One region of the Ancylobacter polymorphus genome, then DNA from elsewhere that is predicted to be linked to it. Evidence: riboswitches for the same ligand, from Rfam matches in the RefSeq annotation. Region 1 holds a riboswitch; each other region holds the start of a gene.
The links. A riboswitch is a leader RNA that binds a small molecule or an ion and turns the genes downstream of it on or off. The one in region 1 is predicted to bind thiamine pyrophosphate.
Positions count from the first base shown of each region.

Region 2: another riboswitch for thiamine pyrophosphate. It lies ahead of thiO (glycine oxidase ThiO); the one in region 1 lies ahead of K9D25_RS20810 (ABC transporter substrate-binding protein).
Region 3: another riboswitch for thiamine pyrophosphate. It lies ahead of thiC (phosphomethylpyrimidine synthase ThiC); the one in region 1 lies ahead of K9D25_RS20810 (ABC transporter substrate-binding protein).

Region 1 is NZ_CP083239.1:4,339,617-4,349,148, forward strand. Features, by position in the region: gene K9D25_RS20790 (universal stress protein) at 1-38, opposite strand, end outside; gene K9D25_RS20795 (ABC transporter permease) at 219-983, shown strand; gene K9D25_RS20800 (siderophore-interacting protein) at 1,010-1,780, opposite strand; gene K9D25_RS20805 (winged helix-turn-helix domain-containing protein) at 2,061-3,263, shown strand; TPP riboswitch at 3,488-3,604, shown strand; gene K9D25_RS20810 (ABC transporter substrate-binding protein) at 3,679-4,629, shown strand; gene clcA (H(+)/Cl(-) exchange transporter ClcA) at 4,752-6,053, shown strand; gene K9D25_RS20820 (ABC transporter ATP-binding protein/permease) at 6,058-7,812, opposite strand; gene phnE (phosphonate ABC transporter, permease protein PhnE) at 8,123-8,947, opposite strand; gene phnD (phosphonate ABC transporter substrate-binding protein) at 9,085-9,532, opposite strand, start outside.
Region 2 is NZ_CP083239.1:2,544,979-2,554,510, reverse strand. Features, by position in the region: gene K9D25_RS12050 (NAD(P)H-dependent oxidoreductase) at 1-332, shown strand, start outside; gene K9D25_RS12045 (DUF2087 domain-containing protein) at 690-1,241, shown strand; gene K9D25_RS12040 (thiamine phosphate synthase) at 1,803-2,399, opposite strand; gene K9D25_RS12035 (thiazole synthase) at 2,420-3,238, opposite strand; gene thiS (sulfur carrier protein ThiS) at 3,242-3,439, opposite strand; gene thiO (glycine oxidase ThiO) at 3,417-4,439, opposite strand; TPP riboswitch at 4,491-4,610, opposite strand; gene K9D25_RS12020 (MHYT domain-containing protein) at 4,668-6,989, opposite strand; gene K9D25_RS12015 (phosphatase PAP2 family protein) at 7,368-8,066, shown strand; gene K9D25_RS12010 (hypothetical protein) at 8,160-8,369, shown strand; gene K9D25_RS12005 (RBBP9/YdeN family alpha/beta hydrolase) at 8,382-8,948, opposite strand; gene K9D25_RS12000 (MAPEG family protein) at 8,962-9,360, opposite strand; gene K9D25_RS11995 (NUDIX hydrolase) at 9,436-9,532, shown strand, end outside.
Region 3 is NZ_CP083239.1:2,190,489-2,200,020, forward strand. Features, by position in the region: gene oxlT (oxalate/formate MFS antiporter) at 129-1,361, shown strand; gene K9D25_RS10335 (NUDIX hydrolase) at 1,457-1,894, opposite strand; gene thiC (phosphomethylpyrimidine synthase ThiC) at 1,949-3,769, opposite strand; TPP riboswitch at 3,865-3,992, opposite strand; gene K9D25_RS10345 (lytic murein transglycosylase) at 4,112-5,347, shown strand; gene K9D25_RS10350 (cation diffusion facilitator family transporter) at 5,351-6,238, opposite strand; gene K9D25_RS10355 (sugar kinase) at 6,370-7,278, opposite strand; gene K9D25_RS10360 (SDR family NAD(P)-dependent oxidoreductase) at 7,388-8,149, opposite strand; gene K9D25_RS10365 (lysozyme inhibitor LprI family protein) at 8,260-8,829, opposite strand; gene K9D25_RS10370 (pyridoxal phosphate-dependent aminotransferase) at 8,859-9,532, opposite strand, start outside.

The sequences.
Region 1 (9,532 bases):
TCGGCCACCCGCAGGCTGACGAGAATATCCTTGATCATCTGCTTTCCTCCACGCTTTCGGTGATGACTTTTTTGCATTCAAAGAAGTGACGTCGCATTGACGGCCGTCAAGTCTTTCCGCGCCGGCCGGCGCTGCTTGCGTTCTCCCCGCAAGCGCAAACGTCGCGCATTTGGCCGTCGGCGGCTATAAGGGCTGCAACGAATGCAGGAAATTGCCTCATGGCCGCCATCGGGCGCGCGCTCGCCGTCACTCTCGTTCTGCTGGGCCTGTGGGAAGGTGCGGTGCGTCTTCTCGCGGTGCCCGCCTATATCCTGCCCGGCCCGCTTCGCATCGGCATGACGGCGTGGGAAAATGCCGGCATCCTCGCCCATAATGCCGGCATCACGCTGGGCGAGATGCTGCTCGGCCTGATTTGCGGCTCGCTGCTCGGCATCGCCTGCGCGCTCGCCATGGCGGCCTCGCCGCTCGCCCGCCGCGCCATGCGCCCGGTTCTCTTGGTGGCGCAGGCGCTGCCGGTCTTCGCCATCGCCCCGCTGCTGGTCATCTGGTTCGGCTTCGGCCTTGCCTCCAAGATCGTGATGGCAAGCCTCATCATCTTCTTTCCCGTCGCCTCGGCCTTTCACGACGGGCTGGCCCGAACCGAGGCGGGGCTGGTCGATCTCGCCCGGCTGAACGGCGCCGGCATCCTCACCACGCTGCGCTTCATCCGCATTCCCGCCGCGCTGCCGGCGCTGGCCTCCGGGCTGAAGGTCGCCACCGCCGTCGCCCCCATCGGCGCGGTGGTGGGCGAATGGGTCGGCGCCTCCGCCGGGCTCGGCTATCTCATGATCTATTCCAATGCCCGCATGCAGACCGACATGGTGTTCGCTGCGCTCGCCGTGCTGCTCGCCATGGCGCTGATCCTGTTCACGCTGGTGGATCGCGGGCTCACGCGACTGCTGCCCTGGGCGCCGGAGACCACCGGGGCGAACGCGCCCGCCTGAGCGGGCGCCTCCCCGCACCTTCGACTTCACCCCATCTTCTCATGCGCGTCGGCCTGGCCCAGCACCCAGTAGCCGGCGGCCTTGATCCAGCCGAGCGGGACGCCGCGCCGCTCGGTCAGATAGGCCCGCACCGCCCGCGCCACGGCCGCCTCGGCCGCGAGCCAGACATAGGTGGCCGGCGCCAGTTCCATCGTCTCAAGTGCGGCGATGAACGGTGCGGCCTCGGTGAGCGCGCTGGCCGGGCGATGGATCCAGCGCGAGTCGAGCGTCGCCGCCGTGGCGAAACGCTGCTCCTCGCCGGCGCCCGTCACCGCGACAAGGCTGGTGAGGCGCGTGCCCGCAGCTGCCTCCTCGATGCGCCGGCCAATGGCCGGCAGCGCCGTCTCATCGCCGATGAGGAGCCAGTGCGCCACCGTGGCGTCCTCGATCACGGCAGAGCCGCGCGGGCCGAGCACGTCGAGCCGGTCGCCCGGCCGGGCCGCCATCGCCCAGAGGGTGGCGGGCCCGGCCTCGTGCAGCGCGAAATCGAGGGTGAGCGCGCGCCGCGCCGCATCGAAGCGCCGGGGTGTGTAGTCGCGCCGCTCCTCCGTCCCATCCGGCCGGGTGATGGCGAGTTTCACATGGTCGTCCGGCGCGGCGCTGACGAAATCGGCGAGGTCCTCGCCGCCGAGCACAAGGCGCAGCATGGAGGGTGTGACATGCTCGGTCGAGAGCACGGTGAGGCGGCGCCGCTTCGGCTCGAAGCGCAGGCGGTTCAGCGCGGGGGCGGCGGGAAAAACAGGGCTGGCAACGTTCATTTCGGGTCCTCTCCGGCCATGAACGCACCGGTAGGACAAAGCCGCGCCGATCACGTCCCGAAGGCCGTTCGATCATGCGCGTTGAGTGACGTTAACGCTTACGTGCACGCGCGCGGTTCACCGGAGATGCCCGTCGGCACTCCCGGCCTGCACCGCGCTCCGCGTGCAGTGCCTTCTTTCTAGTTTCCTTCTCCGCCTCCCGCAACGGCCGCCGGCTCACGAGGTCGCGCGTTTCGTACTCCATCTGTTCCCGTCGCCCGCCGCGTCCTAAGATCGGGCCATGACGATTCGCCTCTCCAATAGCGACGCCCGCCGCGTCTTCCTCGCCACCCAGGGGCTCAGCCGCCCGCGCGGGGCGCTGAGCAAGGCCGGGCTGCTGGAACTGATCGAGGCCATCGGCTTCGTGCAGGTGGACAGCATCGCCACGGTGGAGCGGGCGCATCACCACATCCTGTTCGCCCGCAACCCGAGCTACAGGCGCGAGCATCTTACTGCGCTGCTGGAAAAGGACCACGCGCTGTTCGAGCACTGGACGCATGACGCGGCGATCATCCCCTCGACCTTCTTCCCCTATTGGAAGCACCGCTTCGCCCGCGCGAAAGCAACGCTCGCCGAACGCTGGCGCTCCTGGCACGAGAACGGCTTCGAAACCTATGTCGACCATGTGCTGGAACGGGTGCGCCGCGAAGGGCCGCTGATGGCGCGGCACTTCGAGGCCGAGAAGCGCCCGCCCGGCGGCTGGTGGAACTGGCACCCGGAAAAGACCGCGCTGGAATATCACTGGCGCACCGGCGCGCTGGCGATCGCCGGCCGCGAGGGCTTCCAGAAGGTCTATGACCTCACCGAGCGGGTCATTCCCGCCCGGCATCGCGACGCCGAGGTCGATGAGGCCGCCTTCATCGACTGGGCCTGCGCGTCGGCGCTGCAGCGGCTCGGCTTCGCCACTCATGGCGAGATCGCCGCCTTCTGGGACCTCGTCACCCCGACCGAGGCGAAAGAATGGGTGGAGGCCAACCGCGACCGGCTGGAGCCGGTGCTGATCGAGGGGGTGGACGGCAAGGGACAAAGTGGAAAGCCCCGCGCCTCGCACGCCTTCGCCGGTAGCGCCGCCCTGTTCGCCGCGCTGCCCGCCCCGCCGGCGCGACTGCGGGTGCTGAGCCCGTTCGACCCGCTGCTGCGCGACCGCGCCCGGGCGGAGCGGCTGTTCGGCTTCTCCTACCGCATCGAGGTGTTCGTGCCGGCGGAAAAGCGCGTCTATGGCTATTACGTTTTCCCGATCCTGGAAGGCGACCGCATGGTCGGGCGCCTCGACATGAAGGCGGACCGCAAGGCCGGCACGCTGGATGTGCGCCGGCTGTGGCTGGAGCCCGGCGTGCGCGCCACCAAGGGGCGGCTCGACGCGCTCGACACCGAGCTCACCCGCCACGCCCGCTTCGCCGGGGTGGAACGCATCGTCTATGCCGAGGGCTGGCGGGGGGAGTGAGGAGCCCTCCTCTTTCCCGGACACAATCAAGCGCACCGTCATCCTGAGGTGCGAGCGCAGCGAGCCTCGAAGGATGGTTCGTTATGCCCCCACGCAATGGGCATCCTTCGAGGCCCGGCCTGCGGCCGGGCACCTCAGGATGACGGTGTGCGTTTGATACCAAGGCCACACACGATCGCGGTTAGAGCCCCCATTTGCCCCTGCCCGGCGGCTCTGTTAGCCTGCGCGCGTCCGAGGGGTGTCCCGCGATCCTCACCGATCAAGGGGCTGAGATGGCAGAAGCCAGACCCTTTGAACCTGATCCGGGTCATGCCGGCGAAGGGACGGAGCGACGGCGGGGCCTCACGCGGCGCGTGACTCCCGCGCCGGATTTCCCCCGAAAGCTCGCGCCGGGTCTCCAACTGGGAGGAGATCCATGTTCAAGAACCTCGCCGCCCGCACCGGCGGCCTCATCCTCGCCCTGTCGCTCTCGCTGGCCCCGGCCGCGGCGGCGGACAAGCTCACCGTGCTGCTCGACTGGTATGTGAACCCCGACCATGCGCCGCTGATCATCGCGCAGGAAAAGGGGCTGTTCAAAGCCCATGATCTCGATGTCGAGCTGGTCGCCCCGGCCGATCCCGCCGCCCCGCCGCGCCTCGTCGCCGCCGGTCAGGCGGATATCGCGGTGAGCTACCAGCCGAGCCTTTATCTGCAGGTGAAGGAAGGCCTGCCGCTGGTGCGCTTCGGCACGCTCATCTCCACCCCGCTCACCGCGCTGGTGGCGCTGAAGGACGGCCCGGTGAAGTCGCTCGCCGATCTCAAGGGCAAGACGGTCGGCTATTCCGTCGCCGGGCTGGAAGACGCGCTGCTCGGCACCATGCTGGCGAGCGCCGGGCTGAAGCCGACCGACGTGACCATGATCAACGTCAATTTCGCCCTCTCCCCCGCACTGGTCGCCGGCAAGGTCGACGCGGTGATCGGCGCCTACCGCAATTTCGAACTCACCCAGATCCGGCTGGAAGGCAAGGAAGGCGTCGCCTTCTTCCCCGAGGAGCACGGCGTGCCGGTCTTCGACGAGCTGATCTATGTCACCCACAAGGACAAGCTCGCCGATCCGCGCCTCACGCGCTTCCTGGCGGCCGTGGAAGAAGCGACGATCTACATCCTCAACCACCCCGAGGAGGCCTGGGGCGTGTTCGTCAAGGCCAACCCGAAGCTCGACGACGAACTGAACCGCACCGCCTGGACCGACACGCTGCGCCGCTTCGCCCATGCTCCGGCGGCGCGGGACGAGGGCCGCTATGTCCGCTTCGGCGAATTCATGAAGAGCCATGGCCTGATCGACACGGTCGAGCCGGCCAGCGTCTATACGCCCGCCCTGCCCTGAGCCGGAGGCGTCACGCCGTCATGGCCGGGCGCGCCACGGCCATGACGGTCGCATCATGCCTTCCGATCCCTGCCCGAGGGTGCTAACCGATGCGGGGGCCGTTGGGACGCGGAAGGGCAGGCATGGGCAATCTGGCGTATCACCTCGTGGCGGTCGGCGTGGGCGCCGTCGTCGGCGTTCTCGGCTCGGCCTTTCATGTCGGCGTCGAAAAACTCACCGCCGCCTGGCCGGCCTATCTCGACACCGGGCTGGGGTTGGACGGGCTCCCGCTCTACGCCGCCGCCGCGCTGGTCGCCGCCGCCATGACGCTGGTCTCGCTCTGGCTGGTGCGCACCTTCGCGCCGGAAGCCAGCGGCTCCGGCGTGCCGGAGATCGAAGGCGCGATGGAGGGGCTGCGCGAGGTGCGCTGGCATCGCGTGCTGCCGGTGAAGTTCGTCGCCGGCCTGCTCTCGCTTTCTTCCGGCATGGTGCTGGGGCGCGAGGGACCGACCATCCATATCGGCGCCTCCGTGGCCAAGGCGGCCTCCGACCTAATGAAATGGTCGGGCGAGGACATGCGCGGCCTGCTCGCCGCCGGCGGCGCGGCTGGCCTTGCCGCCGCCTTCAACGCCCCGCTCGCCGCCGTGCTGTTCGTCATCGAGGAAACGCGCCGGCAGTTCCCCTATTCCTCGCGCACCTATATCGCCGTGGTGCTGGCATCCATCGCCAGCGCCATCGTCACCGAATATCTCACCGGCAGCCGGCCCTATATGCTGCTGGAAGCCGCCACCATTCCCTATGTCTGGCTACCGGCCTTCGCCGTCTTGGGCGTGATCCTCGGCGGCGCCGGCTTCGTGTTCAACCGTACGCTGGTGTGGTCGCTCGACCATGTGCGCCGGTTCGGCCAGCGCAGCTCCTTCTACATCTTTCCGGCCTTTGTCGGCCTCACCGTCGGCGTGCTGATGTTTGTGCGGCCGGAGGCGACGCAGGGCGGCGAGCTGCTGGCGGTGCAGCTGACGCGCGAGAACCTGCCGTTGGCCATGCTGGTGTTCGTGGTGCTGCTGCGCTTCGTCATGACCATGGCGAGCTATTCCACCGGCGTCGCCGGCGGCATCTTCGCGCCGATCCTCGCGCTCGCGACCACGATCGGCCTGTGCTACGGCACCACGCTGGACCTGTTTTTCACCCTGCCGGACCTCGCGCACACCACCTTCGCTATCGCCGCCATGGGCGGGCTGTTCGCCGCCACCATCGGCGCGCCGCTGGTCGGCATGGTGCTTGTGCTGGAACTCACCAGCGCCTATGCGGTGCTGGTGCCGGTCATGATCACCGCCATCTTCGCCCATATGGTGTTTCTGTCACTGGGCGGGCGGCCGATCTACGAGATCCTGCTGGAGCGGACGCTGGCCATCGAGGCGGAGGCCCGCGCCGCCGCCTCGCGCTGATCGCTCACGCTGCCGCCGGCGCTGGCGCCGGCGGCAGATCGGTCAGCCGCGCCGGCCCCTCGCCCTCGCGGGTCAGCACCAGCTGGCGCTCATGCTGCTCGATCAGCGTCGAGCGATGGCCGATGGAGAGCAGCGCGGTCTGCGGCAGCCGTGCGCGCAGCAGGCGGTAGAGCGCCGCCTCGCTTGCTTCGTCGAGCGCGGAGGTCGCCTCGTCGAGCAGCAGCACATCGGGTTCCACCAGCAGCGCGCGCGCCACGGCGAGGCGCTGCTGTTCGCCGCCGGAGAGGATGGAGGCCCACGGCCCGCTCTCGTCCAGCCGCGCGGCGAGTGCCGGCAGGCCCACCGCTTCCAGCGCCTCGCGCAGGCGCTCGTCGTCATAGTTCTCCAGCGGGTCGGGATAGGCGAGCGCGCCGCGCAGCGTGCCGAAGGGCAGATAGGGCCGCTGCGGCAGGGTCAGCACCCGCGCGCCGGGCGCTATCCCCACCTCGCCATGGCCATGCGGCCAGATGCCGGCGATGGCGCGCAAGAGCGTGCTCTTGCCGCTGCCCGAAGGGCCGGTGAGCAGCACACGCTCGCCACGCGCGAGATCCAGCGCCGCCACTTCCAAAAGCGCCCGCCCATCCGGCAGCCGCACCTCCATGGAATGTGCCGACAGCGGCGCCGGCCCGTGCGCCGGCACGCGGCGGAACTCGCTGCGCAGCGCCTCGGCCTGCGTCTCCTGCACCGAGCGCTCGAAGCCGACCAGACGGTCGACCACCGATTTCCACTCCGCCAGCGTCGTATAGGCGTTGATGAAGAAGGAGAACGCGCCCTGCACCTGGCCGAAGGCCGAGGAGGTCTGCATCAGCTGGCCGAGCTGGATCGCGCCGGTGAAATAGGCCGGGGCGACGACGATGAAGGGGAAGATGACCGAGAGTTGGCCATAGCCGGCCGTGAACCAGGTCAGCCGCTTCTGCGCGATCATGATGCCCCAATAATTGTGCACGACATGGCCGAAGCGCGAGAGCAGGCGGGTGCGCTCCACCGGGCCGCCCTGCATCAGCGCGATCTGCTCGCCATTCTCGCGCACCCGCACCAGATCGACACGGTAATTCGCCTCGAAACGCTGCTGGTCGTAGTTCAGCTTGATCAGCACCCGGCCGATGAGATGGGTGAGATAGGTGCCGAGCGCCGCATAGGCAAAGGCGGCCCAGACGAGATAGCCGGGGATTCTCCAGTCGGTGCCGAACAGGTTGAAGCTGAAATCGCCCGACAGCCCCCACAGGATGACGGCGAAGGAGGCGAGCGTCATCACCGCGTTCAGCACGCCGAGGAACAGGCTGAGCGTCTGGGTGACATAGGAGCTGATGTCTTCGGCGATACGCTGGTCGGGGTTGTCCGCCTCGTCGCCCTTCAGCCGCATGCGGTAATGGGTCTCGTCCGCCAGCCAGGCGGTGAGGTATTTCTCCGTCATCCAGGTACGCCAGCGTATTTGCAGCCACTGGCGCAGATAGATCTGGTACACCGCCACCGCGATGGCCACCGCCGCATAGAGCGCGAAGATCCAGAGCTGGTGGACGAAGGCGGGGTAGTTTTTTTCCTGGATCGCGTTGTAGAACACCGCGTTCCACTCGTTGATCAGCACGATCACATAGACCCAGCCGACCTCCAGCGCGATGATCGCCGCCAGCAGCGCGCCGCCGCGCCAGCGATCCTCACCGCGGAAATAGGGAATGGACAGCCGCCAGACATCGGCGAGCAGGGAACGAAGGGCGTGCAAGGGGGCTACTCCGGGCAGAGGTCGCGATCCGCTCATCTACGCCGGGCGAAGCTGGCGGGACCGTGTCCGCCACATTACCGATTGGAGAGCTTGCGCACCATGCAGGGGTACCGCCGCCCCTAGAGCACGCGCCGATCAGCTTGCATCGCAAGCTGATCGGATAACGCGTGCTCTATCTTGGAGTTAGAGGGCGATTTACCGAGCAGATCGATTCAGTCTGATCGGATCGCACTCTCGCGTGCGAAACGGCAAAAGCGCGGACGCCGGGCGCCCGCGCTTCTGATGGGTGCCAGTACCGGGAGGCGCGGGGTCAGATGAATTTCTTGCGGATGCGCTGGCTCACCATGTCGAGCACCGTCACGGTGATGATGACGATGATCAGGATCGCCGAGGCCTGCGAATAGAGAAAGCCGCGCATGGTCTCGTTGAAGGTCATGCCGATGCCGCCGCCGCCGACAATGCCGAGCACGGTGGCGGAGCGGACATTGGATTCGAAGCGGTACAGCGCATAGGAAATCCACAGCGGCAGCACCTGCGGCAGCACGCCATAGATGATCTCCTGCAGCCAGGTGCCGCCCGTGCCGCGAATGCCCTCCACCGGCGCGGGGTCGATGGCCTCCACCGCCTCGGAGAACAGCTTGGCGACGACGCCCGTGGTGTGGATGAACAGCGCCAGCACGCCGGCGAAGGGGCCGAGGCCGACGGCGGCGATGAAGATCAGCGCGAAGACGAGTTCGTTGATGGCGCGGCAGGCGTCCATCAGCCGGCGGATGACGAAGGCCAGCCAGTGCGGGGCGACATTCTCCGCCGAGAGAATGCCGAGCGGAATGCCGGCGATGACGGCGAGCAGCGTGCCCCAGATGGCGATCGCCAGCGTTTCCAGCATGGCGTTGGCGTAGACATCCCAGTCGGTGAAATCGGGGCGCAGGAAGTCGGCGCCGAGCGTCGCCATGTTGCCGGCGTCGCGGACGAGCTGCGCCGGGTTCATCTCCGCCTCATACCAGGCGGCGACCAGCACCACGATGGTGAGCGCCGCGACCGCGAGACGGAACAGGCGGGTGGCCAGCGGGGTCACCGGCGGGGCGGGCATGGTGCGCGTGGCGGTGCGGTGGGCGGCGTCGGCGGCGGCAAACATTGGCTATCCCCGTGAACGTCGTGCGGCCTGCATTATCGGCGGGCTCTGTCACAGCGATCCCGGATCGGCCTTTCGGCCGTCCGGGATACGTGCATGCGTGGCAAGAAGGCGGGACCGGACGAGCGGCCCCGCACGTCTCACATGGCGGGGAACTTCTTCTGCTCTTCCACCAGCGCGGCGAGCTTGGCGTCGATCTCGCTGATCTTCTTCGCCTTCTCGTCGGCCGAGAGCTTGTCGTCGTTCTGCAGCTTCACCTTGGCCTTGAACAGCTCAAGCTGGCGGATCGGCAGCAGCTGGGCGTCGGAGGAGGCGAGGAACGGGCCCCAGCCGTCGGAGGTCTTGGCGAGGACTTCGCGGGCGTGGGCGACTTCCTCGTCGGTGCCGAGGCGGCCATAGCTCATGAAGAAGTAGTAGATCTTCGCCTTGAGATCGGCCGGCAGGTCCTTGCGCCACACGATCGGGTCGCCGGCGATCAGCGGCGAGCGCCAGATTTCCTTGATCTTGGCGGCTTCGGCCGGGCGGGTCTGCTGCAGGCGCGAGACGTTTTCGGTGTTGTTGGTGGCGAAGTCGACCTGCTTGTTGGCG
Region 2 (9,532 bases), 1.8 Mb from region 1:
TCGGCGTCAGCGTCGCCTCGGCGGCGCTGCGCCATGAGCCGACGGGGGTGACGGAAGCCTTCAATGCCGATGTGGTGGCGGTGGCGAAGCGCCCGCTAAAGGCCGGCGAGACGCTGGATGGCGAAGGCGGCTTCACCGTCTGGGGCAAGCTCTTCCCCGCCGCCACCTCGCTGGCGAAGGGCGGCCTGCCCATCGGCCTCGCCCATCACGTCACGCTCAACCGCGACATTGCGGAAGGCGAGATCGTCGGCTGGGCCGATGTCGAGGTGAAGGACAGCCCGGCGGTGCGCCTGCGCCGCGAAATGGAGCGGAGCTTCACCGGCGCGGCCTGAGCGGCGGAGGCGTAGGCTCCCAGCCGTCCGGGATGACGAGCCACCACCCCCTCATACCCGGGCTTGACCCGGGCACCCAGCGGCCCCGGTGCTCTCACGGAAAAGTCTGGATCCCCGGGTCAAGCCCGGGGATGAGGGGTGGCGCATGCGTCTAGGTCAGGGACGCGGCCGCGCCTCTGGACATCGCGCCCGGCCTCGCCTATCTCTGCGCCACGGTCTGCAGTTCACCGAGGCGTTGCCGCCCCGCGAGGGGAGCTAAACCTGCTCAACATTCGCACCCCGCACTTGTCCTTGTGCCCGGTCGCAAGACGGCAACCCCGACATTTCCTCGCGAAAGGGCACCAACGAGGATAAGTCATGCCCCGACTCCATCTGGCCTATGAGGCGCCGGATATTTCTGCGCTCGCCCGGACCCTGCATCAGGGCCTTGCCGCGCTCGACCGCCCGGCCGGCCATGTCGAACTGCTGAACCTGCTGGCGCGCGGCGCCGGTTATCGCAATTTCCAGCATTTGCGGGCGGATGCGCAGGCGCGCGGCCGGCTGTCGGCCGCCCCGCCCGAACCGCCGCCGGTGGCGGACCATACGCGCTGCGAGAAGGCGCTGCGGCTGTTCGATCCGCAGGGCCGGCTGGTGCGCTGGCCGAAGAAGCGCAACCAGCAGATCCTCTGCCTGTGGCTGCTGTGGTCGCGCCTGCCGAGCGGCGAGACCTTCCCCGAGCGGCGGATGAACGAGCTGCTCAACGCCGAACACTTGTTCGGAGACTACGCGCTGCTGCGGCGGGAAATGGTGGAATTCGGCCTATTCCGCCGCACGCCGGACGGGCGGGAATACTCCCGCATCGAACGCGAGCCGCCGCCGGAAATGGCCAAACTCGCCGCCCTGCTGCGCCAGCGCCGCGCCGCCGGCTAAGGCCGCTCTCCTGCCTCATGCCCGGGCGTGACCCGGGCACCGAGGGCTCCGGGGCGATCACCCCCAAGCCGTCATCCCGGCCGCAGCGAAGCGGAGAGCCGGGATCGCGCGCCGATCTGCCCCGGAAAATGATCCCGGATCGACGCGCTGCGTCGTCCGGGATGACGGGCCATTCCCCCCTCATGCCCGGGCGTGACCCAGGCACCGAGGGCTCCGGGGCGATCACTCCCAGCCGTCATCCCGGCCGCAGCGAAGCGGAGAGCCGGGATCGCGCGCCGATCTGCCCCGGAAAACGATCCCGGATCGACGCGCTGCGTCGTCCGGGATGACGGGCCATTGCCTCCCTCAAGCCCGGGGATGAGGGCAAGACGAATGTCCGCACTCGGAGACGTAGAGCTGACGCGCACGCGTCCCCTCACCTCGCTCATGCCCGGGCGTGACCCGGGCACCCAGACGACCGGGACGGCCTGCGCCAAGCCTGTGTCACCGGCGCGTGCGGAAAGTCTGGGTCCCCGGGTCAAGCCCGGGGATGAGGGGTGCGAGGGTGGGATGAGCCCATCGCTACCGCGTCGCCAGCACCCATTCGCGCGCGCGCGCTTCCGGATTGGCGTTCAAGAGAATGTCGGTGACGACGGCGAGGCTGTCCGCGCCTGCCTGCTGCACGCCCGGCGCGCGCTCGATGGTGAGGCCGCCAATGCCGACCAGCGGCAGGTCGCCGATCCGCTTCTTCCACTGCGTCACCCGCTCCAGCCCCTGCGGCGCCCAGCGCATCTTCTTCAGGATGGTGGGGTAGACCGGGCCGAGCGCGACATAATCCGGCCCCGCCAGCAGCGCGGCTTCCAGCTCCGCCTCGTCATGGGTGCTGATGCCGAGCTTAAGCCCGGCGCGGCGCATGGCCGGCACATCGGCCTCGGCGAGGTCCTCCTGCCCGAGATGGACGAAATCGCAGCCGAGCTCGATGGCGAGCTTCCAATAGTCATTGACGATCAGCTGCGCGCCATAGCGCGCGCACACCTCGCGCGCGGTGGCGATCTCGCGCCGCAGCTCGGCCTCGTCCATGTCCTTGGCGCGCAATTGCACCAGCTTCACCCCCTGCGGCAGCAGGCGGGGCAGCCAGGAGGCGCGGTCGACGATGAGATAGAACGGATCGAGCTTCATCACGCACTCACGCTTGGTTCTCAGGAGCCGACAAAGGCCCGGCCCATCACAGGGGTGGAAGGCGCCGCCATGTCGCGCACCTCCATGGGGTCCGCCAGCACCGCCTCGCGGCCCGCCGCGATGGCGGCGGCGAAGGCGCGGGCCATGCGCACGGGATCGCCGGCCTTGGCCACCGCCGTGTTCAGCAGCACCGCGTCATAGCCGAGTTCCATGGCCGCCGCCGCATGCGAGGGCACGCCGACGCCGGCATCCACCACCAGCGGCACGCCGGGGAAATGCGCCCGCATGGAGCGCAGCCCATAGGGGTTGTTGAGCCCGCGCCCGGAGCCGATCGGCGCGCCCCAGGGCATCAGCACCTCGCAGCCGGCGGAGAGCAGCTTCTCCGCCACGACGAGGTCTTCCGTGGTGTAGGGGAACACCTGAAAGCCGTCGCGGGAGAGGATGCGCGCCGCCTCCACCAGCCCGAACACGTCGGGCTGCAGCGTGTCGTCCTCGCCGATCACCTCCAGCTTCACCCAGGGCGTGCCGAAGAGTTCGCGCGCCATCTCGGCGGTGGTTACGGCTTCCTTCACCGTCTTGCAGCCGGCGGTGTTGGGCAGCACCTTCACCCCTAGATCGCGGATCAGCTGCCAGAAGCTCTGGCCCGCCTTCGCCGCGCCGGATTCGCGTCGCAGCGAGACGGTGACGATGTCCGCCCCCGAGGCGCGGATCGCCTCAGCGAGGATCGCCGGGGACGGGTATTGCGCCGTGCCGAGCAGCAGGCGCGAGGAGATTTCCGTGTCGTAGAAGGTCACCTTGTCGGTGCCGATGCCGGTCGTCAGGCCTGTCATCGCATCCATGGTTCATCCACCCTGCATGGGGGCGAGGATCTCCACCCGGTCGCCATCGGCAATCGGGGTCGCCGTGCGGCGCGCGGCCCTCACCATGTCGCCATTCACCGCCGTCGCCACGATGGCGTCGGCGAGTTCGAGTTCGGCCAGAAGGTCCGCCAGCGTGGCGGCGTCGGTGCTGGCCGGTTCACCATTGACGATGATCTTCATCCATCACCTCCGGGAAATAGGTCCCGTCAAACGCCAGTTCCGCCGCCCGGCGCGCCAGAGCGGGGGCGGCGAGGAAGCCATGGCGGTAAAGGCCGTTCACATAGATCGTGTTGCCGCGCTTGCGCAGGCGCGGAAGGTTGTCCGGGAAGGCCGGGCGCACATCCGCGCCGATCTCGACGATCTCCGCCTCGCCAAAGGCGGGGTGCAGCGCATAGACCGCGCCGAGCAGTTCCAGCATGGAGCGCCCCGTCACCCGGCCGCGCTCGTCATTCTCGATCGAGGTCGCCCCGATCATGAAATGCCCGTCGCCGCGCGGGACGATATAGACCGGGATGCGCGGGTGCAGCATGCGCACCGGACGGCTGAGCGCCACCTCGGTGGAATAGAGCACCAGCATCTCGCCCTTCACCCCGCGCAGGTCGGCGAGCGTGTCGCGCGCCGCCAGGCCGCGGCAATCGACCACGAGATCGGCCTCGCCGGCCGCGCCGGCCTCATCGTCCACCTCATCGAACCCATCGGCCTCGAAGCGGAAGGTAACCCGATGCTCGTCGACCAGCCGCCGGGTCAGGGCCGCCAGTGCCTTGCGCGGCTCAAGATGCGCCTCGGTGGGGAAGAACAGCCCCTGGTCGAAACGCCCCTCAAGATCGGGTTCCAATTCGCCGATCCGCGCCCCGTCAACCCATTCGAAATGCTCGGTTCTTCGCGAAAACCTCCGCAGGTCCGCGAGATCGCGCGGCTGGGCCAGCACCAGCGAGCCCTCATTGGGCACATCCGGCACCGCCACCTGCCAGTAAGCCTGTGATTCCAAACCGAGATCGACGATCAGCGGCTCCGCGCTCTCGCGCTCGCACCACGGCGCCAGCATGCCGCCGGCATACCAGGAGCAGCCCTGCCCCGACCCCGGCCGGCGGTCCACCACCGTCACCTGCGCGCCGCGCAGCGCAAAGGCATGGGCGCAGGTGAGCCCGGCAACGCCCGCGCCGACCACCTTCACCCGCATGGCGTTCGCCATGGGGTAAGCCGTTGTCGTTTCAGTCGATTTCGTGTGAGGAGACACTATGCACTCCCTCCCTCCGCCAGTGTCAACTGGATCAGGTTCAAAGGGTCGCCATGCCGCGCGAACGCGCCGATGGCCTCTCAGCCTCCTGACGAGGCTCCCCTGGACGCTCTGGATATAATCACTCAGCCGGCGAATGTCACCGGCGCTTGTCAATAATCCAACGGGTGCTCAGCCCCGCCGCGACATTGGCACCACATTGCTCGGCACCTTGCGCGTCGCCGCGACAATGGCGCGCTTCAGCGCCTCGCGGCTGAAGGGTTTGCCGAGGCGCGGCAGGCCGGCCCTGGCATCGGCCGGCAGTTCGGCATAGCCGGTTCCGAGAACCACGGGCAGTTCCGGCCAGCGCTGCTCGATCACCGCCGCCATCTGCACCCCGGTCATGCCCGGCATGGCCTGATCGGTGAGCACCACATCGAACACCTGCCCGGAATCGAGCAATTCCAACGCTTCCCGCGCGGAAATAGCCTCGGTGACGACGCAGCCGAGATCCTCCAGCATGGCGCCGGTGGCGGAAAGTACCAGCGGATCGTCATCGACCACCAGAACCCGCTGGGCGCCGTCCTCGCCATCCGGCACGCCGCTTTCATCCTCGACCTCGGCCGTGGGAGCCGGCCGCGCCACCTCGGCGACCGGCAGATAGATCGTGGCGGTCGTGCCCTTGCCGGGCGTACTGGAGAGCACAAGCCGCCCATCCGACTGGGCGGCGAGACCGTGAACCATGGCGAGACCGAGCCCTGTGCCTTTGCCGACGCCCTTGGTGGTGAAAAAGGGTTCGGCCGCACGCGCCAGCGTTTCCGCATCCATGCCGCTGCCGGTATCGGCGATCGACAGGCAGAAATAATGCCCCGGCTTCAGCCGCCCCGGCTCGACCACATCGTCCCCGGCCGGCGCGGCGACGTTTTCCTCCCGCGCGGCGATGGTGATCACCCCTCCATCGGGCATGGCGTCGCGGGCATTCACCGCGAGGTTCAACAGAGCAAGTTCAAGCTGGTTGGCGTCGACCCGCGCCAGCGGCAGGCCGAGCGGAAAACGCGTCTCGATGCGCACCGCCGGGCCGATGGAACGGCGCATCATCTCCGCCATGCCGAGCACAAGTTCCGGCACATCCACCGCTTCCGGCTTCAGGTCCTGCCGGCGGGCAAAGGCCAGCATGCGCTGGGTGAGCGCTGCCCCGCGCTGGGCGGCCTGCATGGCGTTGCCCAGCAGGGTCCGCAGCCGCGCGTCGTCCGGCGCGCGCTTGGCCGCGAGTTCGAGATTGCCCAGAACCACGGCGAGCAGATTGTTGAAATCATGGGCGATTCCGCCGGTGAGCTGGCCGACGGCCTCCAGCTTCTGCGCCTGGCGCAGGGCATCCTCCGCGGCGCGCCGCTCGGTGACATCGACGAGACCGCACAGCGTGTTGGTGAGGTTCCCGTCGGCGTCGCGTTCGGCCACGGCGGACAGCACGCAGTCGAGGAGGTGCCCGTCCTTGGCGACGAGCTTGTACTCCGCCTCCCGCAGTTCGCCGGTTTCCAGCAGGCGCGGCCAGTGCTCCTCGTTGCGCCGCCGGGCGGAGTCTTCCGTCATGAAATCGGTCAGCGGCCGCCCGACCACCTCCTCGCGCGGATAGCCGAGCAGGCTCAGCCAGCGATCACTGACCTGCGCGATGCGGCCATCCGGCCCCAGAGAGTGCAGCGGCAGCGGCGTGTGACGGTAGAGATTGCGGTAGCGCTCCTCGCTCTCGCGCCACGCCCCGGCCTCGCGGTCGGCGAGCAGCGCGACGCGCCGGTCATAGGCGGCGGCGAGCAACAAAGCGATGAAGATGGCAAAGGTGGCGGCGGTCACCACGGCGACAAGCGAGGCCGCACCGATCCCGCCCGACACGGCCGCCTGGGCCGTCGCGGCGGCGTCATGGGCGTCGGTATGGCCGGTGAAGGTGACACCCAGCATCGCGACATAGTGCATGCCGGCAATGCCGAAGCCGAGGGCCAGCGCCGCGATGGCACGCTGAAGCACCGAATGGTGGCGGAAGGCGAGCCAGATGGCGACGGTTGAGGCGGCAATGGCAAGGACGATGGCCATGCCGACATGGATCATGTCGTAGCTCATCGAGCCCGGCATACGCATCGCCGCCATGCCGGTATAATGCATGCCGACAATGCCCAGCCCCATGAAAATGCCGCTGAGCAGTATCCCCTCGAAGCCCACGCCCGGTCGGCTGGCGCCGAACAGCGCCAGCGCGGTGGCGAACACCGCCAGCAGAAGCGAGGCGAGCGTGAGTTCGGCGCCGTAGGAAATCTCCATCCCCACATTGAGCGCGAGCATGGCGATGAAGTGCATCGCCCATATGCCCCCGCCGAGCACAACCGCAGCGGCACCGAGCCAAACCAGCCCGGCGGACCGCGTGCGCGTCATGCGGCCGGCGAGATCGAGCGCCGTGTAGGACGCCGCGACGGCGATCAGGATCGACAGCGCCACCAGTGCGCTATTGTGGCTCCCGATGATGCTCATGATCGGCGTGTGTATCTCACCTTTTGCGCGGAAGAAGGCGCCTATCGCGCATCCTCGACCTCACATTGGCGGCGTCAAGGTCTCAGGACATGAAGGCCCTCATACGGCCTCAGAGATAACCCATGAACCAGAGAATGAGAATAATCGGCAGGGGAATACCGAGCATCCAGAGAGCGGCACCTTTGAACATGAACGACCTCCTTGCATGTGCAGCAAGGGAACACCGCAGGCCCCTCATCGGTTCCATCCCCGCCAGGCCCCGTTCGGCCCCCTCCCTGTCTGTCCCGGTGAACGATGTCCCCACCCTCCTCTCGCCTCGCGCACTACCTCCCTCCTCGCCTGCGCCAATTGCCCGGCCTGGTCCTGCCTGAACTGGCGATCCTCCTGGCCTTGCTCGCCGCGGCGCTGGCTTTGCTCGGCTTCGCGTTTATCGCCGACGAAGTGGTGGAGGGTGAAACCCACGCCTTCGACCAGGCGGTGCTCCTGGCCTTTCGCGCGCCCGGCGACCCGGCGGACCCGTTGGGGCCCGCCTGGCTCGAAATCGTCATGCGCGACGTGACGGCGCTGGGCGGCACAACGGTGCTGACCCTGCTCACCCTCATCGTGGCCGGCTTCCTCGCAATTGACGGCAAACGCGCCGCCGCTCTCTTCGTGCTGCTGGCGACCTCCAGCGGCGGCCTGCTGAGCTATGCGCTGAAACTCGGCTTCGAGCGCCCCCGGCCGGACCTCGTCGCCCATCTCGTCGATGTCCGCACACTCAGTTTCCCGAGCGGCCACGCCATGGGATCGGCGATCACCTTTCTCACGCTGGGCGTCCTCATCGTCCGCACCGAGCGCAAGCGACGGGTGAAAGCCTATGCGCTCGCCGTCGCGGTCGGTCTTACTTTGCTGGTGGGTTTCAGCCGCATCTATCTCGGCGTCCACTGGCCGACTGACGTTCTCGCCGGCTGGTGCGCCGGAAGCGCTTGGGCGCTTCTGTGCTGGATCACCGTCCTGCTGCTGCAACGGCGCGGAAAGGTGGAAAGCCCCACTGGCAACGGATCGGAGGACGCCAGCCCGCGCACGCCGCCCTCGTGATCCCCGCAAACCACCCGATGGCTTTCGCCGCGCGCTCGGCTATCATCACCTCAGGCCGCCGCAGAGCGCGCCAGCAAACGCAGGAGAAAGCCCATGAGCTCCACCGCACCGGAAGGTCATCTGATTCCGGGGATCGGCGTCATCGAGACCGTCGAATCCGACAACATCCTGCGCTGGGACGGCACCAATCTCTATGTCGAGCAGGATGTCTTCCATAATGGCCAGCTCGTCCATCGCCGCTACCGTAAGCGCGTGACCAAATCGGTTGCGCAGGCGATCGCCGCGATTCTGGCGCAGCACTGAGCGGCAGCGCCACTAGATCCGCGCCAGCAACCCACCCAGAAGCACCAGCCCCTGCGGCCACAGGCCGAGCCGGGCGGCGGAGCCGATGTGGCCGAGTTCGCCCACATCGGAGATTTCCGCGCCCCAGGCCTGCGCAAAGGCCTGTGCCTGGTGCGGCGTCACCCGCGGATCATCCCGCGATGACAGGATCAAGGCGGGGTAAGGCAAAGGCGAGAGTGGCATGGGGCCGAAATTGCGCACGAGATCGAAGGAGGGGTCGGGGTCGTCGACATTCGTCGGCGCCACCAGCAAGGCCGCCGCCACCTTGGCGCGCGCCCGCTCTGGCTGCGCCAAGGTCCAGCGCACGACGGTCGCCACGCCCACCGAATGCGCGATGAGCACCACCCGCCGCGGTGCCGCTTCCACCGCCGCATCGAGCCGGTGGGTCCAGGCCCCGACCTCGGGCCGGCTCCACTCGGCCTGGATCAGCCGGCTGGAGTTGGCAAAGGCGCCGAGCCAATGCGACTGCCAATGTTCGGCCGGCGCGTTCTCACGACCCGGGACGACGAGAAAATCGAAAGAGGCGAAATCGACCGCCATGCGCCCGCCCTCCTCAGCCCGGGATCAGAATGGCGAACAGGATCAGCCCCAGCCCCAGCAGGGACACGGACCAGACTGCCGAACGCAGATAAGGCACGCCCATTGCATAAAGCGGCACATAGACGATCCGCGCCCCGAGATAGAGCCACGCGCCCCAGAGCGTGAGCGCCCCTTCCCGGCCGGCGACGTGAGCGATCAGCACCGCCGCAGCGAAAAGAGGAAGCGTCTCATAAAGATTGGCCTGCGCACGCCGGAGCCGACCGGTGACCACACCGACCGGCGGACCGGGCTCGTCGCGCGGGCCGGCATTGTAGTCGAGCCCCGTCTCCCGGTTACGCCACATGGCGGGAAGCATCACCTGCACCACGGCGAGGACGAGAACCCAGGCGAGAAGGCTCAATTCGGTCGTCATGCGAGATCCCGTCGGATGAGAAAGGCCCCTGAGAGGCATCGCTATTCCTGCGCGATGCCCTACATTTAGCACATCATGGCCAAACAGAAGCAGATCAGGCGTCGCATCACCGACGGCCGCCCCCTCAGCCAGGTGGCGGCACTACCCTACCGTGTGACACCCGCTGGCGAGA
Region 3 (9,532 bases), 2.1 Mb from region 1:
CGCGGCATTTATCGATTTGGGAGAGGAGATCGCCCTTGAATACGTCCAAGACTCTGGCGGCTGTCGGGCCGGGCCAGGATTTCTCTGAGAGCCGCCGCTGGATGCAGCTGGTCGTCGGGGTGGTCTGCATGATCGCGACCGCCAACATCCAGTATGCCTGGACCCTGTTCGTCCCTGAAATTCAGCAGACCTTCGGCTGGGAGCGCGCCTCGATCCAGGTGGCGTTCACCATCTTCGTGCTGGTGCAGACCTGGCTGGCGCCGATCGAAGGCTACTTCATCGACAAGTTCGGCCCCCGCCTGATGGTCGCCTTCGGCGCCCTGTTCATCGGCACTGCCTGGGTCATCAATTCGCAGGCCACCACCCTGATGGGCTTCTATGTCGGCGCGGCCATTGGCGGCATCGGCGTCGGCTCCATCTACGCCACCTGCATCAACAACGCGCTGAAGTGGTTCCCGGATCGCCGCGGCCTCGCCGTCGGCCTCACCGCCGGTGGCTATGGCGCCGGTTCGGCCGCCACCATCCTGCCCATCGCGGCGATGATCGAATCCTCGGGCTTCCAGGAGACCTTCTTCTTCTTCGGCCTGCTGCAGGGCGGTCTCGCCTTCATCGCGGCGTGGTTCCTGCGTTCGCCGAAGGCGGGTGAGGTCAAGGCCTCCACCAAGCTCAACCAGAGCCGCCGCGACTACACCCTGAAGGAAGCCCTGAACACCAAGCTGTTCTGGCTGATGCTGGTCATGTTCACCTGCGTCGTCACCGGCGGCATGATGGCCGTGGCGCAGCTGGGCGTGATCGCGCAGGACCTCGGCGTGAAGGAGTTCGAGGTCAACCTGTACTTCTTCACCATGGCCGCCCTGCCGCTCGCCCTGATGCTCGACCGCGTCATGAACGGCATTTCGCGTCCGCTGTTCGGCTGGATCTCCGACCATATCGGCCGTGAGAAGACCATGGTCATCGCCTTCTCGCTCGAAGGCATGGGCATCATCGCGCTCGGCTATTTCGGCCACAATCCGTGGGCCTTCCTCATCCTCTCCGGCGTCGTGTTCCTCGCCTGGGGTGAAGTCTACTCGCTGTTCTCGGCGCTGGCCGGCGACGCCTTCGGCACCAAGCACATCGCCAAGATCTATGGCGTGCTCTACTGCGCCAAGGGCATCGGCGCGCTGTTCGTGCCGATCGGCAACCTGCTGATGGAAGCCACCGGCACCTGGTCGACCGTGCTCTACACCGTCGCCGCCATGGACCTGTTCGCCGCCTTCCTGGCGATCACCCTGCTGCCGCGCACGCTGAAGTCGCATGTGGCGCAGTCCGCCGCGATGGGTCCTTCGGTCGACAAGACCGCGACCGCCTCGGCGCATGCCTGATCCGCTTGCGTCCCGGGCGGCGAACGCCGCCCGGGACGCAACGGAACGACCTTGGACAAGGGGCCCTCGCGGGCCCCTTTTTCGTTGCGGAGTTCTCAGTCGGTGCTCGCCGCAGCCAGGGCGAGGTCGGCGAGATACTCCACCTTCAGGCTGGCGGCGGGGCCGAGGCGGGCGAGTTCGGCCCGGTCGAACCAGCGCGCTTCCAGCGCGTCGTCGGCGGCGACGGCCTCGCCTGCCTGCCAGCGGCACAGCACGGCGATCATCGCGAAATGATGGGCGAGGGTGCCGGACGCCTCATGCTCGATGAAGTCCAGCACGGTGATGAGGCGCGGATCTGCGGCGAGAAGGCCGGTTTCCTCGTGAAGCTCGCGCAGCGCCGCGTCGCGATAGGTCTCGCCCGGCTCCACCCGTCCGCCGGGAAAGCCCCATAGCCCCTGGTCGGGCGGGTTGGCGCGGCGCACCAGCAGAACCTCACCCGCGCGCTCGACGAGGGCGAGCACGGCGACGGTGGGGCGGACAGGGGACGACGTCATGCAGCGAGGGCTCCCGATGAGAACGCGGCCGGGAAAGCCCCGGCCGCGCCAAAACTACTCTGCCGCTGTGACATCGCGATAGAGCTGGCCGCCGCCGTCGCGGAAGCGGGCGGCCATGTCCTCCATGCCCTGCGCGGCCTCTTCCGCCTGCCGGGCGGTGTCGCGGATTACGTGACTGATCTTCATCGAGCAGAATTTCGGCCCGCACATGGAGCAGAAATGCGCCAGCTTGTGCGCCTCCTTCGGCAGCGTCTCGTCATGGAAGGCGAGGGCGGTGTCGGGGTCGAGGGCGAGGTTGAACTGGTCCTGCCAGCGGAACTCGAAGCGAGCCCGTGAGAGCGCGTCGTCCCAGGCCCGCGCCAGCGGGTGCCCCTTGGCGAGGTCGGCGGCGTGGGCGGCGATCTTGTAGGTGATGACGCCGGTCTTCACGTCGTCGCGGTTGGGCAGGCCGAGATGCTCCTTCGGCGTGACGTAGCAGAGCATGGCGGTGCCAAACCAGCCGATCATCGCCGCGCCGATGGCTGAGGTGATGTGGTCATAGCCCGGCGCGATGTCGGTGGTCAGCGGCCCTAGCGTGTAGAAGGGCGCCTCGCCGCAGGTGGCGAGCTGCTTGTCCATATTGGCCTTGATCTTGTGCATGGGCACATGGCCGGGCCCCTCGATCATCACCTGGCAGTCCCGCGCCCAGGCGATCTGCGTCAGCTCGCCCAGCGTCTCCAGCTCGGCGAACTGCGCCGCGTCATTGGCGTCGGCAATGGAGCCGGGCCGCAGCCCGTCGCCGAGCGAGAAGGTGACATCATAGGCGCGCATGATCTCGCAGATCTCGGCGAATCGCTCATAGAGAAAGCTCTCGCGGTGATGGGCGAGGCACCATTTCGCCATGATGGAGCCGCCGCGCGAGACGATGCCGGTGACGCGACTGGCGGTGAGCGGAACGTGAGCGAGCCGCACGCCGGCATGGATGGTGAAATAGTCCACGCCCTGCTCGGCCTGCTCGACCAGCGTGTCGCGAAACACCTCCCAGGTCAGGTCCTCGGCGATGCCGCCGACCTTCTCCAGCGCCTGATAGATGGGCACGGTGCCGATGGGCACGGGGGCGTTGCGGATGATCCAGTCGCGAATGTTGTGGATATTCCGCCCGGTCGAGAGGTCCATCACCGTGTCGGCGCCCCAGCGTATCGCCCACACCATCTTGTCCACCTCGTCGGCGACCGAGGAGGTGACGGCGGAATTGCCGATATTGGCGTTGATCTTGACCAGGAAATTGCGGCCGATCGCCATCGGCTCCAATTCGCCATGGTTGATATTGGCGGGAATGACGGCGCGCCCGCGCGCCACCTCGTCGCGCACGAATTCCGGTGTCACCACATCGGGGATGGCGGCGCCGAAATCCTCGCCGTCGCGGATGATGTCGCGCAGGCGATCGCGCAGGCCGTTCTCGCGCAAGGCGACATATTCCATCTCCGCCGTGACGGTGCCGGCGCGGGCATAGGCCATCTGCGTCACCGCGCCGGACCGGGCCCGCAGCGGGCGGTGGGCGAGCGGGAAGGGGGTGACGAGCCGGTCGGCCGGGACATGGCCGTTATCCTCTGGCTTCACCGCGCGCCCGTCATAGGCCTCCACATCGCCGCGCGCCTGCACCCAGGCGTCGCGCGGGCGGGGGAGGCCGGCGGCGATGTCGATGCGGGCCTCGACATCGGTATAGGGGCCGGAGGCGTCATAGACCGCGAGATTGGGCTCGCCGGCCGAGGGGTGCAGCAGGATTTCGCGGAATGGCACGCGGAAGCCGCGCACGGGGCATTCGGCATAGAGGCGACGGGAGCCGGGAATCGGCCCGGTGGCGACGCTGAGGTTGTCGGGGGACTTGGACGACATGCTGGATCTCCAGAACCAGAGGGTTGGGGAGATCCGGGCGTATGACGTTGGGGAAGGATGGCGGCGCGGGACGCGGCCTGAACCCGCGCGTGGCGACGCCATTCGGTTCCGATCCCTTCGCCGGCATGACCCGGATCAGGTTCGAAGGGTCATCGCGTTGCGGTGCCTTGCGGCACAGCCGGCGCTCTCTCAGCCCCCTAGCGGGGCTCCCCTTGGAACGGGTCGATCTTGGGTGAAACGGGAGCCGGGGTCAATCGGCCTGAACCGTCACCCTGCCGCTGCCGTATTCCTGTAGAATGGCTGACGGCGAGACGATTGCAGAACGACAGGTCGGGGAGTGCCATGCGCCGCTGGAAGAATTCGATCGGCCGGATGGCCGCACTGGTGGCGCTGGCCGCGCCTTTGGCCTTCTCCTCCGCCGCCTCGGCGCAGGAGAATTGCGGGCGCAGCGGCGCCGGCTTCGACGCCTGGCTTGCCGGCTTCAAGCAGCAGGCGGTGGCGGAAGGCGTGTCGCCGCGCACGGTGGCGGCGGCGCTCAACGGCCTGACCTATGCCCCCGACATTGTCGGAACCGATCGCGGGCAGAAGGTGTTCGGCCAGAGCTTCTTCCAGTTCTCCGACCGCATGGTGGCGAATTATCGCATCCAGCAGGGCCGGCAGAAGATCCAGGCCAATCCCGATCTGTTCAGCCGCATCGAGCAGCGATTCGGCGTGCCGGGCGCGGTGCTGGTGGCGTTCTGGGGGCTGGAAACCGATTTCGGCGCCTTCATGGGCGACAAGCCGACCATCCGCTCCGTCGCCACGCTGGCCTGGGACTGCCGGCGCGCGGAAATGTTCCGCACCCAGCTGATGGCGGCGTTGAAGATCATCGATCGCGGCGACCTCACCGTGCAGACGATGCGCGGGCCGTGGGCGGGGGAACTCGGCCAGTTCCAGTTCCTGCCCGACCATTATCTCAACTATGGCGTCGATTTCGACGGCGACGGGCGGGTCGATCTCATCCGCTCGGCGCCCGACGCGCTGGCCTCGGCGGCCAATTACATCAAGGCGCTGGGCTGGAAGGCCGGTCAGCCCTGGCTGGAAGAGGTGCGCGTGCCGCCCAACCTGCCCTGGGACCAGGCGGACCTGTCGATCAAGATTCCCCGCGCGCAATGGGCGCGCATGGGCGTGGTGCGGGCGGGCGGTGGCCAGCTTCCCGCCGACCAGCTTCCCGCCTCGCTGCTGCTGCCGATGGGGCGCAACGGCCCGGCCTTCCTCGTCTATCCCAATTTCGATGTGTTCACCGAGTGGAACAACTCGCTGACCTACGCCACGTCAGCCGCCTATCTCGCCTCGCGCGTCGCTGGCGCCGGGCCGTTCAACCGGGGGCAGGGCGACAAGATTCCGGTGCTCTCCATGGCCGAGGTGAAGGACCTGCAGACGCTGCTCAACGCGCGCGGGCACCATGTGGGCCGGGTCGACGGCATCGTCGGGGCGGCGACGCGGCAGGCGATCAAGGTCGAGCAGATGCGGCTCGGCCTGCCGGCCGACTCCTATCCGACGCCGGAGCTGGTGGCGGCGCTGCGCGCGGGCAAGTGAGCCTCAGAGAACCGGCACGCCCTGCTGCTTGGCCTTCACTTCCGGCTCGACATGGATGTTGACCAGGATATCGGCAACCTCCGCTTCCAGCGCGTCCTCGATACGGTCGCAGATGGCGTGGGCTTCGCTGACCGGCATGTCGCCGGGCACGACGAGGTGGAAATCGACGAAGGTCATGCGTCCGGCCTGGCGGGTGCGCAGATCATGCGCCTCGATGGCGCCGGTGGCCTCGGCGGCGATGCGCTTGCGGATGCGCTCCAGCGTCTCCGCCGGCACGGCCTGATCCATCAGCCCGCCGACGCTCTCCTTCAGTACCGACCAGCCCGACCAGAGGATGTTGACCGCGACGAGGCCGGCGAGCACGAGATCGAGCTTCTCCCAGCCCGACAGCACCGCCAGCACCACGCCGAGCAGCACGCCGGCCGAGGACAGCACATCGGTGAACAGATGCCGCCCGTCGGCCGCCAGAGCGGGGGAGCGCGCGCGCCGGCCTTCGCGGATCAGCACCGCGCACCAGATGCCGTTGATGACCGTCGCGGCGGCGTTGATCGCCAGACCCTGCGGCGAGGCATCGAAGCTGTGCGGTTCCAGCCAGCCGAGATAGACCTCGCGCAGGATCGAGATCGCCGCCACCACGATCAGCACGCCGACGATGACGGCGGAGAAATACTCGGCCTTGGCATAGCCATAGGGATGGGCGGCATCGGCCGGCTTGGCGCTGACCCGCAGCGCCAGCACCGCCGTGATGGCGGTTGCCACATTGACGATGCTCTCCAGCGCGTCCGAATACAGCGCGACGCTGCCGGTGAGCAGGAAGGCGAGATATTTCAGCCCCAGCACGGCGAGGCTGACGCCGACATTGATCAAGGCGATCCGCGAGGAGACAGTCATCGGCGCAAACCCGTTCCGGCGCCGCGCGCCCGCTGCCGCAGCGCTTAGTCGCTTGGCGGGCAGAAATCAAGCAAGCACAAGGGTTTGCAAGTCGTTCGCAGAAGCGTTTGCAGCCTCTGCGGCCCTCTCGCTCAGGCATTGGCGTGGCGCGGCAGAAGGGCGCCGCGGTGGCGGATGACGCGACCGGCGAGTTGGTGCCCGGCCTCCGCTGCCGCCGCCGGGGCTTCGCCGGCAAGGCGCGCGGCGAGATAGGCGGCGTTGAAACTGTCGCCGGCGGCGGTGGTGTCCACCGGCACGACGGGCTGGGGTATGGCGACCAGCTGCGCCTGGCCACCACTCACGACCAGCGCGCCCTCGGCGCCGTTCTTCACCACGATTTCCTGCACGCCGAAGGTGGCGAGCCGCTCGGCGGTGGCGGTGGGGGAACCATCGCCCCACAGCGTCGCCTCATCCTCGAAGGTCGGCAGGGCGATGGAGGTGCGCTTCAGCGCCTCGGCATAGACGGCGCGGGCGCGGGCCACGTCGCCGCGCCAGTTGCGCGGGCGGAAATTGCCGTCGAACACGACGCGCGTGCCGCGCTCGCGGGCGAATTCGATCGTCGCCAGCAGGCGGCCCAGTCCGGCATTCGAATAGAGCGAGAGGGTGATGCCGGAGAGATAGATGAGCTTGGCCTCGATCAGCGCCTCGCACATCCCCTCCCAGCCGGGCAGTTCGAACAGCTCGCGCGCGGGGGCGCTGTCGCGCCAATAGGTGAAGCTGCGCTCGCCCGCCGCGTCGATGTCGATGAGATAGAGCCCGGCGGTGCGGCCGGGCACGCGGGCCATCAGGCTGATGTCGAGCCCCTCGGCCTGGGCGGAGGCGCGGATGGCGTCGGAATAGGGATCGTCGCCCAGCGCGGTGGCATAGGCGGTGTCGACGCCGGCGCGGGCGAGATAGACGGCGGTGTTGAAGGTATCGCCGCCGACGCCCTGGCTGAAGCGGCCATCGGCGCCGCGGGCCAGTTCGACCATCACTTCGCCGATGGAAATTACCTGGGCCATGCGTCCCTCCCTGTCGCGTCGATTCGCGCGGGAGCCTCGCCCTATTCGCCGGGGGAGGCAAGGCCGGGGCGTCTCCCCGCCCCGCGCGGGCGGGACGGGGAGGGTATTATCAGAGCTGGACGCCGCGGGTCAGCGCGCCGTCGACGACGAGATTGGTGCCGTAGATGAAGCTCGCCGCCGGGCTCGCCAGGAAGACGGCGGCATTGGCGATTTCCTGCGGCGTCGCCATGCGGCCGGTCGGGTTCAGGGCCAGCGCCTCGGCGAACAGGGTCGGGTTGCCGTCCTTGATCTGGTTCCAGATGCCGCCGTCGAAATAGGTGTTGCCCGGCGAGACGGTGTTGGCGCGGATCTTCTTCGGCGCCAGCTGGAAGGCGAGGCCCTGCGTATAGTGAATGAGCGCCGCCTTGAACACGCCATAGGGACCGCAGGCGAAATCGATCTCGCGGCCCGACACCGAGGAAATCGTGACGATGGAGGCGGCGGCGCTCTTTTCCAGATAAGGCATGGCGGCGTTGACGAGGCGCACCGTACCCATCAGGTCGGTCTCGAAGCCCTTCTTCCAGTGCTCCTCATCATGGCCGACCGCCAGCGCGCTGACATTGGCGACGACGATGTCGAGCCCGCCGAACGCTTCCGCCGCCTTGTCCACCAGGCTGGCCAGGGCGGCGCCGTCGGACACATCCGCCGCCGCGCCCAGCGTCTTCACGCCGCTTTCCGCCAGCCGCGCGGCGGTGGCTTCCGCCTCCGCACCGTTGCGGCTGCACAGGGCGACATCGCAGCCCTCGGCGGCCAGGGTCTCGGCGATGGCGAGGCCGATGCCCTTGGTGCCACCGGTGACGACGGCGCGCAGTCCCTTGAGTCCGAGATCCATGGTCGGGGGTCCTTCATGAGCGGGGGGAAGAGGGCGGCATGATCCCAACACCGCCGCCCCTGCACAAGACGCTTCCTCGGCTTATCCCGATGCCGTGTGGAGGCCGACGCTCACGGCGCGATCATGATGATGCGCGGCGCGCCGGCGGGCGGGGTGGGCGGGGCGGCGGCGGCCTCGGCGGGCGGCGCGGGCGCCGCAGGAGCGGCCGGCGGCCAGCCGCCTTCCGGCGCGTAGCGGGTTTCGAGGTCGCGGGCGCGCTGCCCGTTGAGGCCGATCAGGCAGATCAGCCGCTGTTCCATGACGCCCGACCCGCCGAGCCGCCCGCCAATGCTCTGCTTTGGGCCCTCGCCTTCGAACGGGGCGATGCTCTGGCACTCGAAATTGCGCCAGTGGACGAAACGCCCCTGCGCCTCCTCGAACAGCGAACTCCAGCGGCGGCGCTGCGCCGGCTGCAGATCGGCCCGCGCCTCGATGGCGGCGAGCACGCCGGTGACGCTGCGTTCCAGCGCGCTTTCGCCCGCCGCCTGCAGCGCGCCAAGGCAGTCGAGATAAGCGCGCGGCTCGGCGTGTTCGCGCCGGCAGGCCGCAGGGTCAGTCGCGGCCGCGACGGCGATGCCGCCGAGCCCGAGCAGAAGCGGCGCGGCAAGAAGGTGAAGGCCGAGGCGGCTTCGGTCGGTCATCGGTCTCGGCCTCCGTTCGGCCGCCGCCCTCAGGCGGCGGGCGTCTTGCGCAGGAACGCGTCCATGCGCTCCAGCGCGCGGGAGATGTTCTCGGCCGAGTTGGCATAGGACAGGCGGATATAGCCCTCGCCGAACACGCCGAAATCCGGCCCGCCTATGGTGGCGACGCCGGCCTCGTCGAGCAAGGCGGTGGCGAGCTTCTTGGCCGAGGTCCAGCCGGTGCCCGTAATGTTGGGGAAGGCGTAGAAGGCGCCCTTCGGCACGGCGCAGCGCACGCCCGGCAGGGCGTTGAGCCCGTCCACCACCAGATGGCGCCGCCGGTCGAACTCGGCGACCATTTCCGCCACGCAGTCCTGCGGGCCGGTGAGCGCGGCGAGCGCGCCGAACTGCGCCGGGGCGTTGACGCAGGACCACGCATTGACCGCGAGCTTGCGCGCGGCGTCGAACAGCCCTTCCGGCCACAGCGCCCAGCCGAGCCGCCAGCCGGTCATCGCATAGGTCTTCGACCAGCCATTGAGCAGGATCAGCCGGTCGCGGATTTCGGGGTAGGCGAGCAGGGTGGTGTGGGCTTCGCCGTCGAACAGGAACTGGTCATAAATCTCGTCGGAGAGGATCGCGACCTGCGGGTGCGCGGCCAGCCCGGCAATGAAGGCGTCGATCTCGGCCTTGGGGGTCACACCGCCGGTCGGGTTGGCCGGCGAAT